2 regions of the Paenibacillus donghaensis genome follow, and region 2 is predicted to be linked to the other one. Evidence: predicted binding sites of a transcription regulator. Region 2 holds the regulator's gene; the other holds the start of a gene.
What was found. Region 2 encodes CtsR, which represses protease genes until heat stress. Its sites were predicted from a motif close to ATGGTCAATAAAGGTCAAACA; they were not measured.
Positions count from the first base shown of each region.

Region 1 (8,182 bases), 910 kb from region 2:
CATAGCAGCGTTGATTTCTTCAACAGTTACTTTCTTCTCAAGAACAGTTACCAGCTCAGTCAGGGAACCAGTTGCAACTGGAACACGTTGAGCCGCGCCATCCAATTTGCCTTTCAGCTCAGGGATAACCAGGCCGATGGCTTTAGCAGCACCGGTAGTGTTAGGAATGATGTTCTCAGCAGCTGCACGCGCACGACGGAAGTCGCCTTTGGCATGCGGAGCATCCAGAGTATTCTGATCGCCTGTGTAAGCGTGGATCGTAGTCATCAAACCTTGAACGATGCCGTATTTGTCCTGCAGAACTTTGGCCATAGGAGCCAGGCAGTTCGTTGTGCAAGATGCGCCGGAGATTACAGTTTCGGAACCATCAAGGATATCATGGTTAACGTTGTATACGACAGTTTTCATGTCGCCAGTAGCTGGAGCAGAGATTACTACTTTCTTAGCTCCGCCTTTCAAGTGTTTCTCAGCGGCTTCTTTAGTAGTGAAGAAACCAGTACATTCCAGAACGATGTCAACGCCCAGCTCGCCCCAAGGCAATTCTTCTGGGTTGCGGTTCGCCAGAACCTTAACATCTTTACCGTTTACTTTGAAGAATCCATCATGTACTTCCACATCACCCTGGAAAGTACCTTGAGTTGTATCATATTTAAGCAAATGCGCAAGCATCTTAGCGTCAGTCAAGTCGTTGATTGCTACCACTTCGATACCTTCTACATTCTGAATACGGCGGAAGGCAAGGCGTCCAATACGTCCAAAACCATTAATTCCAACTTTTACACTCATTGAATAGTTCCTCCTAGATTTCGTTTTATTTATTCAAGACAGGCCGTAAAGCCTGTCAAGACAACAATGTTAAGTATAATGCATAATTACCATGAATGCTTCCCATATTATGGTGGCTACTCCATTTGCTGCAGCTGCTTGTCGATTTCCTTGTCGATTTCAAGAGCTGCCGCTTCGTCGGTGATAAGAATATTCTCTTGCCCGAAACGCAGCATCGCATGAATCGCCTTCGCTTTACGCTTGCCGCCTGCGATCCCTACAACCGTCTCCGTGCGCATAATATCCTCCAAGCGCAGCCCCATGGTAAGCATCGTATGAACGACTTCACCATCTTCATTGAAATAATAGCCGAAGGATTCTGCCACCGCGCCTTCTTCCTGAATCTGCGAGACCGTGGCCTCATCTAGCTTCCGGCGGCGGGTCATCTCTATGGCATCCCCGATTCCATGCACAATAATGCGCGAGCTGCGGATAATCTGCACAATCTCGCCTATGTTGGAGTCCACGCCCAGCGACTGGTAGGCATTCTCGCTGAGCAGGTCAGGGACATGCAGCAGCCGGTAATTGGCTCCGACGCGCTTGGCCATCGTTGAAGCAATCGTGTTGGCTTGAATCTCCATGCTCTCCCCAAGTCCTCCGCGCGCCGGTACAAACCAGGCATCCTTATAGGAAAGAGTTAGCGGCGGGGTGAGCTGATCGGCCATCTCGGCCAGTGTAGATCCGCCTGTGACAGCAACGGTATCTCCCGGCTGCAGAACGCTGAGCAGCGCTTTGGCGCCTGCCCGGCCAAGCTCACGTTTCGTGAACATCGAAGACTCGCAGTCTCCCGGTACAACAATCACTTTGTTCAGACCGTAGGTGCTACGAATCTTCTCTTCCAGATCATCCAGGCCAAACAGGCTCTTGGCGATCGGCTCCAGCAGGTCAAGCAGTCTGCGACCGGCATCGCTGATACGCATGCCGACGTTCTCGATCTCGATGAGCCCTTGCGATTTCAGAAGATCCGTCTCGGCACGCAGTACCCGCTCGGTCATATCCAGCGATGCGGCAAGTGTTCTGCGGCCGATAATATCGGACAACATGATCTGATGAAGAATCGTATACCGTCTCTTAAGGGTTTCCATGAGATCAGGCAAAAGCTGCTTTTGGATTTCTAATAAGTTACGCATGCTTTCACTCCTGCATCTTCGTCTTTCTCTATCCCTTAGTTCATGGTCTCAAAATGTCCCGGGTTAACTTTTTAAGTCCCACCCATATTCTACCCAAAACTTAGGTGAAGTGCAAGTCTTCCGAGAGTAGAATTCTCAATCCCTTTTCATCCTATGCATGTCCACTATTTATCGCATTGAATAACCCATTGCTTTTCGCGGAGAACTGTATTATAATAATTTCTGTTGCGCCCGTGGTCCAATGGATATGACGTAGGCCTCCGAAGCCTGAGATCCAAGTTCGATTCTTGGCGGGCGCGCCATTATTTACAAATTAGTGCATAATTTAGCACTGCCTATATTACTATTTAACCAAAGAGCCGGAACCCGGCTCTTTTTTTATTAACTAAGTTTGACTTTCTTTGACTTTTTGTTTGAATTTGTTTATCATGTGGTTAATACGGTAACAGTAAAAATGAATCCATTCGAAACACACATATCAAGGAGGTTTTCCACGTGAGTTATATTCCTATGGTAGTAGAACAGAGCAACCGCGGTGAGCGCGCTTATGACATCTATTCCCGCCTGCTGAAGGACCGCATCATTTTCCTTGGAACGGAGGTTAATGACGTGGTTGCCAATTCCATCATTGCCCAAATGCTGTTCCTGGCTGCCGAAGACCCGGAGAAAGACATTCATCTGTATGTAAACAGCCCAGGCGGCTCGATTACTGCAGGTATGGCTATATTTGATACCATGCAATACATTAAACCGGACGTCTCCACCATCTGTGTGGGTATGGCCGCTTCCATGGGAGCGTTCCTGCTTAACGCCGGTGCCAAAGGCAAACGCTTCGCCTTGCCTAATAGTGAAATCATGATCCACCAGCCGCTCGGCGGTGCCCAAGGCCAGGCTTCGGACATCGAGATCCGTGCCCGCCGCATCATCAAGCTGCGCGATAAGCTGAACCGCATCTTGTCTGAACGTACCGGCCAGCCGCTGGAGAAGATCGAGAAGGATACGGACCGTGATTACTTCATGAGTGCTGCAGATGCTGCGGTTTATGGTATCGTAGATAAGGTTATCGAGAAACCTATGCCTGTAGGCGTGTAAGCCATAGCTTGACCCTTGACCGTTATCCGCAGGAAAGTTGCGGATAGCGGTCATTTTTATGCGGGCATCATCACAAAGAACCAGTAAAGCTCCTGATGAACAGGAACTTTACTGGTTCTTTGTGTAATATTGTATTTTAGCCACATCCGTAATGCCAGACTCAATATAGCCGCCCATATCCAAGACCGTTCAGCTTATCAGCAATCACCCGGTAGCCCCGCCCGTTCGGATGAACATGGTCGATGGACAGCAGACCCCGTTCATTCCCGGCAAACTCGTTATAAATCGAAGCAAATCCGCAATCACGGCTGCTGCACTGGGAAGCATAGCGGTTGAACTGCCTTACCCAGTCTGTGGCCGCTTCCACCTGTGGATAAGGGTTGTATAACCCCACGACCCGAATGATATATGGACTGCGACCCGCACCTTTCCAGTGGTTAAGCATCGCCATAATTTCAGCGAAATTCCGTTTGCATTCCTGCAAGGCCTGCTGCAATAGCGCGGTGGCATTGCCCGGCTGCCCGGAGGAAGCCCTGGCTGCCCGTATCAGGTCGTTGCCACCGATAGACAGGGTAATAATCTCTGCGTTGCCAATCGCTTGTCTATACATAGGGTAGCCTTGCAGCCGCTGCTTCAGTCCCGCGGTGGTAAGACCGTTCACGCCCAGATTATTGGAGATTACCTCTCTGCGCAAACGGCCGGCTGCCATCCTGCGGTATACAGGAACGAAGCCGTTCCCTGGCAGGGCGCCAAAACCGGTGGTCAGCGAATCCCCAATCGCAACATAAAGATCAGTCATCACGTCACCTCCCTCCCATCCTAAGCTGTACCTTATTCAGCATATGATGGCTCTAGAGATCAGGCAACGGTGAGATGTCCCTGCCTGGAATACGCCCTGTTCAGACACCAGGACCATGCCGAGACTTTATTTATACGCGGCAAAAGGGCTGCTGCCGTCAGGCAGCAATTCCTTGAAGCTGAAGCTGTACTCAGGGGATCCTGCGGCATAGGCCGTATATTCATAAGGCTGGAAGAACAGTACAACCTGCCCTTCCTTCAGATAGAAGAATTTCTCGCTGGTTAGCCCGTTGAAACCGCCGAGATACCCGCCCTCAGCCTTAACAAGCTTATCAAGCTTGGCATTCAGCTGTTTTTTGTAAGAAGAATTGGCTCCAAACAGATCGCCCAGAAGCAGCCGTTTGCCATTCTTCAGCGAGAAGGTGTAGCCCTGACGGTACGTATTTCCATGCGCTCCACCCATATAGCTATATTGGTTGGTAATCAGACTCAGCACACCGTCCTGATTGTAGCTTACCAGATAGGACGATTCATATTCGTAAGGGTTCTCTTCCTTGCCGCGGTTCTTGATGCCTTTATCGGCAGCAGCTGCGAAGTTGGTAATGTCCTGCTTCAGCAGGCTGTTGATTCTGGCTTGGGCCGCCGCATTCGCCATTCCGCTGATCTGCGGATAATCCAGCTCTACAGTAACATCCTGCTTGTTATTGGAGATCGTCTGAGTCGTAATAGTCAGAGCATTGTTCGCTTTAGCAACTACGTTCAGACGGCCCGAGGAGGCACTCCAATCGGTCTTGTAGCCCAGATAGTCACTGAGCAGCCCAGCCGGGACATACAGGCGGTTGTTCAACAATTTCCCCTCATGGTCTTTAATATAGACGTTATTTACGGAGATGGAGGCAGATCCGTTATACAATGACAGTTTCACTTGTTTGACTCCGCTTCCCACCGTATAGGCATTCTCAGCCTTATCATAGGCGAGCGGCATCTTCAGCACATCACGCAGGAAGGTTACCGGCACCCATACTTCTCCGTTCACCACAACTCCAGTCTGCTGCGTAATTGCTCCGTTATACTTCAGTACGGCGATCGAAGCGGCTTGCTTCTGCGTAGTTGCTGCTGCATGGCTAGTTTCTGCGGGCAGCAATCCTCCTCCGGCCAGAAGGCCTGCGATCAGCAGACCGGTTCCCCATTGACGAGCGTGTTTTTTAGTAAAATAGGACATCTATATTTCTCCTTCCGCAGGTGCGATGTTTAAACTCTACCTCTTAGTATAACGAAGCCTAACTCCGTTAGAGTTACAAGGACGCTTACAGTTTCTTCGTTTTTCAGTGAAAATGAAGCACTTGTTATTACATTTCTTTAAACTTATTGAGAGATTTCAATCCATAGCCCAACTGAACTCTAGCAAAAAGACGCCCCTCCGCTGTCGCCAGCTGAAGAACGCCCCCTCTGTCATCCCTTAGCTTATTTCATCTCGTACATTACGCTAAGCTGGGTAGTGACTTTAACTTCTCCCGGTTCCACAGCCGATGAGGCAGCGCCGTCCGCTGCCACGTTCATCATTTCCTTCTGGGCAAAATAGATCGGATCATTGCCGCTATCATTCTGGCTCACGTTAATGACAAGACCCAAGCTGCGTCCCGCTGCCTTGGCGATCGCTGAAGCTTTTACTCCCGCATTGGCCATAGCCTTCTCAATCACCTGCGCTTCAAAAGCGGAAGTGTCTTCAATCGCAAACCGCGCATTGCTGATATTGTTGGCACCGGCTGCAGAAGCCGCATCCAGCAGCTGACCTACCTTGGCCAGGTCACGGTAAGATACCTCCAGCGTATGCTGGGCGTTGTAGCCTTTAACTTTCTGTCCGTCTTTTTCAGTATAAGTGTAGTTGGGCTGTACTGAGAACTGGGTGCTCTTGATGTCCTTCTCCGCAATTCCCCAAGTGGTCTTCAGCAGCTTGTTCAGCTTATCCATCTTGGCGGCATTGTTCTTCTGCGCTTCCTGAGCAGTTTCAGCCGAAGTAGTCACTCCGATCGACATATAGACGATATCGGGCTTGATCGACAGCTCGCCTTTGCCCACCACACTGATGATATCCCTTTGCACTTCGTCCGCAGCATAAGCCTTCTGACTACCCACTGCTCCTCCGTTCAACGCCATTCCTCCAATCAACAGACTTCCTGCCAGCAGTACCGCTCCGATCGATTTACCCCACTTGTTCATCTTCATTAACCCCTTTCATCATGGTTATATTGTTTGTACCCTCTAGACGGGACTGCTTGGAAAAAGTTGCATTAATCCGCTGGAGAAATATAAAAAAAAAGCCCGCGAAGGGGCTTAGGGTGCTGCAGTACACTTATTCCGGACAACCTTATTGGTTCTCTAGCTCTTCCTTGCTTACAAGACTGGTCAAAGCGGTTACAGCCTGATCTGCATCCGCGCCATCCGCGCTAATATAAATCTCCGTGCCGGAACTGATTGCCAGACTCATAATACCCATGATGCTTTTGGCGTTTACTTTTTTATCGTCTTTTTCCACGAAAATCTCCGACGAAAATTTGTTAGCTTCTTGCACGAACAATGCTGCCGGCCGAGCATGGAGCCCTGTCTTCAACCGAACAACTACCGGGTGCTTTGTCATGAAACGCTTACCCCCTATTTGAGATCTGCCCAATGAATTTCACATTAAATTTTATAATATTATATCATTATAACTTAATCCACACTAGAAAAAAAATATTCAGACGCCCCGCACCTTATCCGCCATTTCATCAATCTTGCGCAGCCGGTGGTTTACCCCTGATTTGCTGACGGTGCCCTTAAGCATTTCGCCAACCTCCTTCAGGTTGATATCCGGATGGGCCAGTCTGACCTCAGCCACCTCACGCAGCTTGTCAGGCAGGCTGTCCAGGCCCACTTCCCGCTGCAGCAGCTTGATGTTCTCAATTTGCCGCACCGCAGCACTGATTGTTTTGTTCAGATTAGCCGTCTCGCAGTTGACAATCCGGTTGACCGAATTGCGCATGTCCCGCATAATCCGCACATCCTCAAATTTGAACAAGGCCTGGTGCGCCCCGATCAAGCTGAGGAATTCGATAATCTTCTCGCCTTCCTTAATGTAGAGGATGAAGCCCTTCTTGCGCTCGATGCAGCGGGCATTCAGGTGAAATTCACCGGCCAGCTCCACCAAGGCCTTGCAGTGCTCCTCATACATGGAAGCGATCTCCAGATGGTACGAAGAGCCTTCCGGGTTGTTCACTGAACCTCCGGCCAGGAAGGCGCCGCGCAGATAAGCCCGCTTGCAGCAGTTCTTGCCGACAATGGCATCATCAATACCATCCGTGAAATTAAAACCCTCGGAGACAATATGCAGGTCACTTAAGATCTCCTGCACCCGGTTGGGAATTCTGACGATATAGACGTTATTCTTCTTCAAACGCATTTTTTTACGCACGAGCAGCTCGATATGGACCTGGTAATATTTCTTAAGCAAAGAATATACCCGTCTTGCAATCGCGGCGTTCTCCGTCGAAATGTCGAGTACCACCTTTTTGCTCGAAAGCTGCACTGAACCATTCATCCGGATCAGTGCGGACATCTCCGCCTTCTCACAGCAAGGCTGGCTCTCCACCATCGTCAGCTCTTTTTTGGTAAGGGCCGCAAAAGACAAGGGTCTCACCTCTTTCTTAATATCACGGTATTCGGAAGGCTCATCTGGAAATCCAGTCTTGAACGAGCTGGTAAATATGATGGCTTAGCTTATCTGTATCATGCCTTAAATAGGTACGGAATAATACCAGCTTATCAGCGATCACCTTATAGCTGCTGCCATCAAGCGCTTCCTGATCCACACGGACCGGACGAGCGCCTTTCTCCGCATATTTCACCTGCACCTGCTCGGGAATAACGCCGTCGTTAACGATTACATAATCGAACAGATGGATGCCTATATGGTCATAAACCGCCTGCAGGTGATCGCTGACCGAATAATTATCTGTTTCTCCAGGCTGGGTCATTACGTTGCAGACAAAAATCTTGATCGCCTTCGAGGATACCACAGCCTCAGCCAGCTTGGGGACAAGCAGATTGGGCAGGATGCTGGTATACAGACTGCCGGGACCCAGCAGAATAGCATCCGCGTTCTGGATCGCCTCCAGCGCCTCAGGAAGCGGCTCCACATCCGGCGGCTCCAGGAAGACCCGCTTGATAACCCCGCCGGCCTCAGGGATCTTGGACTCGCCGGTGATAATGGTGCCGTCGGCCATCTCGGCATGCAGCACCACAGCTTCTCCGGCTGCAGGCAGCACCCGGCCGCGGACAGCAAATAAGCGGCTAAGCTC
Region 1 covers NZ_CP021780.1:7,233,382-7,241,563, reverse strand. The annotation lists gene gap (type I glyceraldehyde-3-phosphate dehydrogenase) at 1-786, opposite strand, end outside; gene B9T62_RS32890 (sugar-binding transcriptional regulator) at 903-1,955, opposite strand; tRNA gene B9T62_RS32885 (tRNA-Arg) at 2,183-2,257, shown strand; gene clpP (ATP-dependent Clp endopeptidase proteolytic subunit ClpP) at 2,451-3,047, shown strand; gene B9T62_RS32875 (GDSL-type esterase/lipase family protein) at 3,208-3,846, opposite strand; gene B9T62_RS32870 (PdaC/SigV domain-containing protein) at 3,973-5,067, opposite strand; gene B9T62_RS32865 (SIMPL domain-containing protein) at 5,310-6,065, opposite strand; gene B9T62_RS32860 (HPr family phosphocarrier protein) at 6,214-6,483, opposite strand; gene whiA (DNA-binding protein WhiA) at 6,583-7,512, opposite strand; gene B9T62_RS32850 (gluconeogenesis factor YvcK family protein) at 7,553-8,182, opposite strand, start outside.
Region 1: clpP (ATP-dependent Clp endopeptidase proteolytic subunit ClpP) is a predicted target of CtsR. The motif match lies at 2,344-2,364, and genes of this name have one in related genera.

Region 2 (8,182 bases):
GAACATCTTTTAACTGAAGCTTGCGTAAGCAAGTGAACGTGCATTAGATGCTGGAAGCGAAGATTTTGGATGATGAAGCGACCTTTGGCTTTGAATGTGTTAGTGAGTGGAGCAATCCGCGAGCGGCATTCAAAACAAGATGAGCAAATCAGCCAAACATCGTAGCGCTGGTTAAGCTAATAAGAGCACACGGAGGATGCCTAGGCGCCAGGAGCCGACGAAGGACGTGGCGAACAACGAAACTGCCTCGGGGAGCTGTAAGCAAGCTTTGATCCGGGGGTGTCCGAATGGGGAAACCCAGCTGTGGTAATTCGCAGTTACTCCTCTCTGAATACATAGGAGAGGTAGAGGCAGACCAGGGGAACTGAAACATCTAAGTACCCTGAGGAAGAGAAAACAATAGTGATTCCGTCAGTAGCGGCGAGCGAACGCGGAACAGCCTAAACCTAAGAGCTTGCTCTTAGGGGTTGTGGGACGTCTCACATGGAGTTACAAAGGAATATGGTAGGCGAAGAGGTCTGGAAAGACCCGCGATAGAGGTAAAAGCCCTGTAGCCTAAACTGTATTCTCTCCGAGACGGATCCCGAGTAGTGCGGGGCACGTGAAACCCCGTATGAATCCAGCAGGACCATCTGCTAAGGCTAAATACTACCTGGCGACCGATAGTGAAACAGTACCGTGAGGGAAAGGTGAAAAGCACCCCGGAAGGGGAGTGAAATAGAACCTGAAACCGTGTGCTTACAAAAAGTCAGAGCCCGTTTTAGGGGTGATGGCGTGCCTTTTGTAGAATGAACCGGCGAGTTACGTTTACCATGCAAGGTTAAGGTGAGAAGCCGGAGCCGCAGCGAAAGCGAGTCTGAATAGGGCGATTTGAGTATGGGGGCGTAGACCCGAAACCGTGTGATCTACCCCTGTCCAGGGTGAAGGTGCGGTAACACGCACTGGAGGCCCGAACCCACGCATGTTGAAAAATGCGGGGATGAGGTGGGGGTAGCGGAGAAATTCCAATCGAACTCGGAGATAGCTGGTTCTCCCCGAAATAGCTTTAGGGCTAGCCTCGGTATAAGAATAGTGGAGGTAGAGCACTGATTGGGTGCGGGGCCCGCAAGGGTTACCAAGCTCAGTCAAACTCCGAATGCCACATATTTATTGCCGGGAGTCAGACAGTGAGTGCTAAGATCCATTGTCGAAAGGGAAACAGCCCAGACCATCAGCTAAGGTCCCCAAGTGTGTGTTAAGTGGGAAAGGATGTGGAGTTGCACAGACAACCAGGATGTTGGCTTAGAAGCAGCCACCATTGAAAGAGTGCGTAATAGCTCACTGGTCGAGTGACTCTGCGCCGAAAATGTAACGGGGCTAAACACACCACCGAAGCTATGGCTAGGATCGACTTCACTGCTTCTTTGAGCGGTGTTTATCGGATAGACATGTATGCCTGAAATCATCCTGGAAGGGATGAAGGCTATATGTTCTACAGGGGATAAACACATTTCGAAGCTGGAGTGAAGTCGATCCTGGGGTAGGGGAGCGTTGTATATACGTTGAAGGTATACCGTGAGGAGTGCTGGAGCGTATACAAGTGAGAATGCCGGTATGAGTAACGAAAAGATCAGTGAGAATCTGATCCGCCGAAAGCCCAAGGTTTCCTGAGGAAGGCTCGTCCGCTCAGGGTAAGTCGGGACCTAAGGCGAGGCCGAAAGGCGTAGTCGAAGGACAACAGTTTGAAATTACTGTACCACCGTAATCCGCTATGAGCGATGGGGTGACGCAGGAGGGTAGTGACGCGGACTGATGGATGTGTCCGTCTAAGCAGTGAGGCTGATGTGTAGGCAAATCCGCACATCGTGAAGGCTGGGCTGTGATGGGGAGCGAAAATTATAGTAGCGAAGGTCATGATCTCACACTGCCAAGAAAAGCCTCTAGCCAGGAGAAGGTGCCCGTACCGCAAACCGACACAGGTAGGCGAGAAGAGAATTCTAAGGCGCGCGGAAGAACTCTCGTTAAGGAACTCGGCAAAATGACCTCGTAACTTCGGGAGAAGAGGTGCCTCGGTAGGGTGAATAGCCCGAGGGGGCCGCAGTGAAAAGGCCCAAGCGACTGTTTAGCAAAAACACAGGTCTGTGCGAAGCCGTAAGGCGAAGTATACGGGCTGACGCCTGCCCGGTGCTGGAAGGTTAAGGGGAGCGGTTAGGAGCAATCCGAAGCTGTGAACCGAAGCCCCAGTAAACGGCGGCCGTAACTATAACGGTCCTAAGGTAGCGAAATTCCTTGTCAGGTAAATTCTGACCCGCACGAATGGCGTAACGACTTGGGCGCTGTCTCAACGAGAGATCCGGTGAAATTTTAATACCTGTGAAGATGCAGGTTACCCGCGACAAGACGGAAAGACCCCATGGAGCTTTACTGCAGCTTGATATTGAATTTGGGTACGATCTGTACAGGATAGGTGGGAGCCTAAGAAGCAGGAGCGCAAGCTTCTGCAGAGGCGCCGTTGGGATACCACCCTGATCGTATCTAGGTTCTAACCTAGTGCCCTTATCGGGTACGGGGACCGTGTCAGGCGGGCAGTTTGACTGGGGCGGTCGCCTCCTAAAGAGTAACGGAGGCGTTCCAAGGTTCCCTCAGAATGGTTGGAAATCATTCGCAGAGTGCAAAGGCATAAGGGAGCTTGACTGCGAGACCTACAAGTCGAGCAGGGACGAAAGTCGGACTTAGTGATCCGGTGGTACCGCATGGAAGGGCCATCGCTCAACGGATAAAAGCTACCCTGGGGATAACAGGCTTATCTCCCCCAAGAGTCCACATCGACGGGGAGGTTTGGCACCTCGATGTCGGCTCATCGCATCCTGGGGCTGAAGTAGGTCCCAAGGGTTGGGCTGTTCGCCCATTAAAGCGGTACGCGAGCTGGGTTCAGAACGTCGTGAGACAGTTCGGTCCCTATCTGTCGTGGGCGCAGGAAATTTGAGAGGAGCTGTCCTTAGTACGAGAGGACCGGGATGGACGTACCGCTGGTGCACCAGTTGTTCCGCCAGGAGCATGGCTGGGTAGCTACGTACGGACGGGATAAGCGCTGAAAGCATCTAAGCGTGAAGCCCCCCTCAAGATGAGATTTCCCAATTAGTAAGACCCCTTGAAGACGACGAGGTAGATAGGTTGGAGGTGGAAGTGCAGCAATGCATGGAGCTGACCAATACTAATCGGTCGAGGGCTTATCCACATCTTAAAACGCAGATTTGTTTCGGATTCAGTTTTCAGGCGATTAAGCCTGAAAGATTTTAAGGTGCATGTCTTTTCTGTAGTCGGTTATTTTCCTGAAGGAATTCGGGGAGTAGCACGAGCGGAAAAAACCCGTTTGGTGGCGATAGCGGAGGGGTTCCACGCGTACCCATCCCGAACACGACCGTTAAGCCCTCCAGCGCCGATGGTACTTGGACCGAAGGGTCCTGGGAGAGTAGGACGCCGCCAAGCACATGAAGACCACTGTTGATCACTCAACAGTGGTTTTTTTGCGTTGTGCAGCCTGTGGAGATCCTGTGGATAGTTCGTGAAAATGTACAGAAAAGTTATAAACAAATTACAGGATATGCGGATATTTCAGCTTTCTTCAAGCCTGTTTTATACACAATGAATTAGATATGTCAAGAAAAGGTGGAGTAATACACTGATTTTGTGGATATTTTCCGGGATATGTGGATAAATAATTGAAAACAGTGGATAACTTTTGTTGACGTCGATTTTAACTATGAACAACTGAGTTATCTGTGTGTAAGCTGTTGATAACTTTACTGGATATGATCGGCTGCTTTTTTGGATTAGCGTTAGGCAGGGGTAGCTTGGTATACTCTCTTAAAGAATATAATTCAATGAATGAGGTGAATATGATGGAGATCAGGCAACTGAAAGAGGAAGAATTCGACGTTAGCGTTAGCTTGTCTGAGTATGCATTTCAGTACAAGCTGTCTGATGAAGATCGATTGAAGGCTAAGCAGAGATTTAAACCGGACCGGATATGGGGGATTTTTGATCAGGAAGCATTGGGTGCCAAATTAACTATACTCCCCTTGCAAATATACATACAGGGACAACCGGTATCTATGGGAGGGATTGCCGGAGTAGCCACCTGGCCAGAGAACCGCAGACAAGGGCTGGTCTCCAAACTGCTGACACACACCCTGCAGACCATGAATGAGGCTGGGCATGCCATTTCCCTGCTGCATCCGTTTTTGATCCCTTTTTACCGCAGATTTGGTTGGGAAGTCTTCTGTGAATATAAGAAATACACCATTCCTGTGAGCAACTTTCCCAAAAAAGTGGAGATAGAGGGCGTTGTAAAACGTGATGTCGATACTGTGGAGACGCTGGACAGGCTCTATCAGCAATTTGCGGCCAACTATAACGGTACGCTGAAGCGGGACCGCGATTGGTGGGAGCACTCCATTCTGAATGAGGATTGGCATCAAGCCGTATTTTATTCCATATCGGGTGAACCTAAGGGCTATGTGATCTATAAAATAGAAAACAAGGTGCTCCGTATCGATGAATTCATTTATCTGAACGAGCAGGCACGGCAGGGACTGTGGACTTTTTTGGCCAACCACGATTCGATGGTAACGAGTGCTTCGCTCAAGCTGGTGCCTGCTGACGACATGCTGCCTTATCTGCTGCCTGATCCCCGGATCGCCCAGGAGAATTATCCCTATTTCATGGCCCGGATCGTTAATGCCCAAGCTTTATTGGAACGTTACAAACTAAGGGCACAAGGGGTAATAAGCAGGAAGACCTTTTATATAGAAGATCATGAGGCTCCTTGGAACAACGGGTTATGGGAATGGAACGTGTCTGCGGAGGGGGAGTCCCAGCTGAATCAAATAAAAGGGGAAGACAACACGGCTGAGCTGACATGCAGTATAGGGACATTAACTGTGCTGCTGCTTGGGTATAAACGCCCGAGTGAGTTGGCCCGCTTCGGTCTGCTAAACGGTACTGAGGCTGCAATCGAATGGCTGGAAGAGGCTGTACTGCCTGCCCAGACGGCATTGTTTGATTTTTTCTAAAGAATACATTGGCTCCAATACGTAAAAAATAATACTGCCCACTTGGCATTCAGTGAGAATATGGTATAATGTTAAAAAGTCAAAGAAAGTCAAAGTCTAACGAAAAGCTTATCGGGGCAATTCTTGACGGATTTAGGTCATTCCAGCATCAGGATTAAGGCAATTTGGATAGTGGTTGACTGCCGCTATGTAGATTCGCTGCCTGGACGCAGGTTAAATTTTGTTAGAAATCACCCGTAAGCGGCATGATAATGCTTTGAATACTGGAGGATGAGTGATGCGCAATATCTCCGATATTATTGAACAATATCTGAAGAATATTTTGCATGAAAGTCCCGAAGGTACGGTGGAAATCCAGCGGAATGACCTGGCGGACCAGTTCTCATGCGTACCGTCACAGATTAATTATGTAATTAGTACACGCTTCACTCTGGAGAAGGGCTATATAGTGGAAAGCAAGCGCGGCGGCGGCGGCTACATCCGAATTCAACGGTTTGAATTGCCCCAGAACGTGGCGCTCCATGTGCACCTGAATCATACGATAGGCAGCGGGATTGATCAGAATGCTGCCGACGGGCTGATTTATCAGCTGGAGGAAGCTCTGTTTCTCACCAAACGTGAAGCGTGTCTCATGCGTTCCGCAGTTTCCCGGGAATGCCTTGCGGTTAATCTTCCGTACCGGGATGAGATTCGTGCCAAGATCATGAAGGCTATGTTAATCTCTTTGTTAGGCAAATAATTGTCAACGATAAGGGAGGGCCTGACGTTTATGTTATGCCAGGAATGCGGCGTCAAACCCGCAACACTTCATTTCACCAAGATCGTCAGTGGAGAAAAGACTGAGTTTCACATCTGCGAAAGCTGTGCGCGTGAGAAAGGGGAGGTACTCCCCGGAACGTCCGGTGGCTTCTCCATCCACAGCCTGCTGTCCGGTCTGCTTGATCTGGAAGGAGCCGGCAAGGAGAAGACAGCCGCCACCAAGAATACGCAGAGCTTGCGCTGTGACAACTGTGGAATGACTTATTCGCAGTTCAGCAAGCTGGGCCGGTTCGGCTGCAGCTCGTGCTACAACTATTTCAACAGTGCGCTTGATCCGCTGTTCAAGCGGGTGCATGGCAGCACATCCCATGTAGGCAAGCTTCCCAAACGTGCGGGAGCGAAGATCATGTTCAAGCGGCAAATTGAGGAGCTGAAGCAGGATCTTCAGCAGAGCATCTCTCAGGAAGAGTTCGAAACCGCAGCAGGTCTGCGGGATCAGATCCGCCGACTTGAAAAAGAAATTACACAAGAGTAAAGTCTTTGATATATAAGGGGGATACGACATGTCAAGTCTCCGGTTTACCGAACAAGCCCTCAGCGATTGGATGCGTTCCGGCGGCAGCCACTGTGAAATTGTACTTAGCAGCCGGATGCGAATCGCCCGTAATTTGCAGCAGCTACCTTTTCCCATGCTGGCTTCCCATGCGCAGGCCGAAGAGGTGCTGAAGCAGCTGGCTCCCGTATTCAATAAGGGAACGGATACTGGATTTGGCGTTTTCGAACTGCTGAAGCTTGAAGATCTGGAGGAGCTGGACAAAAAGGTACTGGTCGAGAAGCATCTCATCAGTCCTAATCTGGCTAACGATTCACGCGGTGGTGCTGTGGTGCTGAATGATGATGAGTCCGTCAGCATTATGATCAATGAGGAGGACCACCTCCGCATCCAGTGTCTGTACCCGGGGCTGCAGGTCCGGGAAGCATGGCAACGCGCTACTGCAATTGATGACATCTTTGAGGCTGCAGTCAATTATGCTTTTGACGATAAGCGCGGTTATCTCACCAGCTGTCCCACCAATGTGGGCACAGGGCTGAGGGCATCCGTAATGGTTCATCTGCCGGCGCTGGTGATGACCCATCAGATCAACCGGATTCTGTCCGCTGTGAATCAGGTGGGGCTGACCGTTAGAGGAATTTACGGGGAAGGCAGCGAAGCAGTGGGGAATATCTTTCAGATTTCCAACCAGATTACGCTGGGCCAGACCGAGAGTGAGATTATCGAGAATCTGCATAGTGTAGTCACCCAGATCATTGAGCATGAACGCAATGCAAGAGAACGGCTGCTTTCCGATTCGGCCCTGCGGATTACCGACCGCGTGAAGCGCTCCTACGGAATATTGTCGTATGCGGCGCTGATGGAGCTGAAGGAGTCGGCACAGCGGCTGTCCGATGTAAGGCTGGGGGTAGACCTTGGCATTCTAGAGGGGCCATCGATTTCCGTGCTGAATGAACTGAATGTGAAGACACAGCCAGGATTTCTGCAGAAAATGTTCGGTGACGAGATGACAGCCACTGAACGCGATATGTACCGGGCAAAGCTGCTCCGGGAAACTTTGGGATCACAACATTAACTATAGATATCTATTATTCATGGAGGTGCAGGAGATATGATGTTTGGAAGATTTACGGAACGTGCACAGAAGGTGTTGGCACTGGCGCAGGAAGAAGCAGTTCGTCTAGGACACAACAATATCGGCACTGAACATATTTTGCTCGGACTTATTCGTGAAGGGGACGGCATTGCCGCCAAAGCTTTAATCGGTTTGGGACTGGGTCTGGAGAAGATTCAGGATGAAGTGGAAACACTGATCGGCAGAGGCCAGGAGCAGCCAACGAACATAGCGTATACTCCTCGCGCCAAAAAAGTCATCGAGCTGTCGATGGACGAAGCCCGCAAGCTGGGCCATACGTATGTCGGCACAGAGCACATCCTGCTTGGACTTATCCGTGAAGGTGAAGGGGTAGCGGCACGTGTGCTGAACAACCTCGGCATCAGCCTCAATAAGGCGCGCCAGCAGGTACTGCAGCTCCTGGGCAGCAGCGAGGCGGCTTCCAGCCACAGTGGTACACCGGCGAACGTCAGTACGCCAACGCTGGATGGACTGGCCCGCGATCTGACCGCTTATGCGAAGGACGGCAACCTGGACCCTGTTATTGGGCGCAGCAAGGAAATTGAGCGCGTAATTCAGGTGCTGAGCCGCCGGACGAAGAACAATCCGGTGCTGATCGGCGAACCCGGTGTAGGTAAAACGGCGATCGCCGAAGGACTTGCCCAGAAAATCATCAACAACGAGATCCCCGAGACGCTGCGC
Region 2 covers NZ_CP021780.1:6,318,974-6,327,155, reverse strand. The annotation lists rRNA gene B9T62_RS28740 (23S ribosomal RNA) at 170-3,217, shown strand; rRNA gene rrf (5S ribosomal RNA) at 3,352-3,468, shown strand; gene B9T62_RS28730 (GNAT family N-acetyltransferase) at 3,882-5,054, shown strand; gene B9T62_RS28725 (CtsR family transcriptional regulator) at 5,332-5,793, shown strand; gene mcsA (protein-arginine kinase activator protein McsA) at 5,824-6,348, shown strand; gene mcsB (protein-arginine kinase McsB) at 6,377-7,441, shown strand; gene clpC (ATP-dependent protease ATP-binding subunit ClpC) at 7,478-8,182, shown strand, end outside.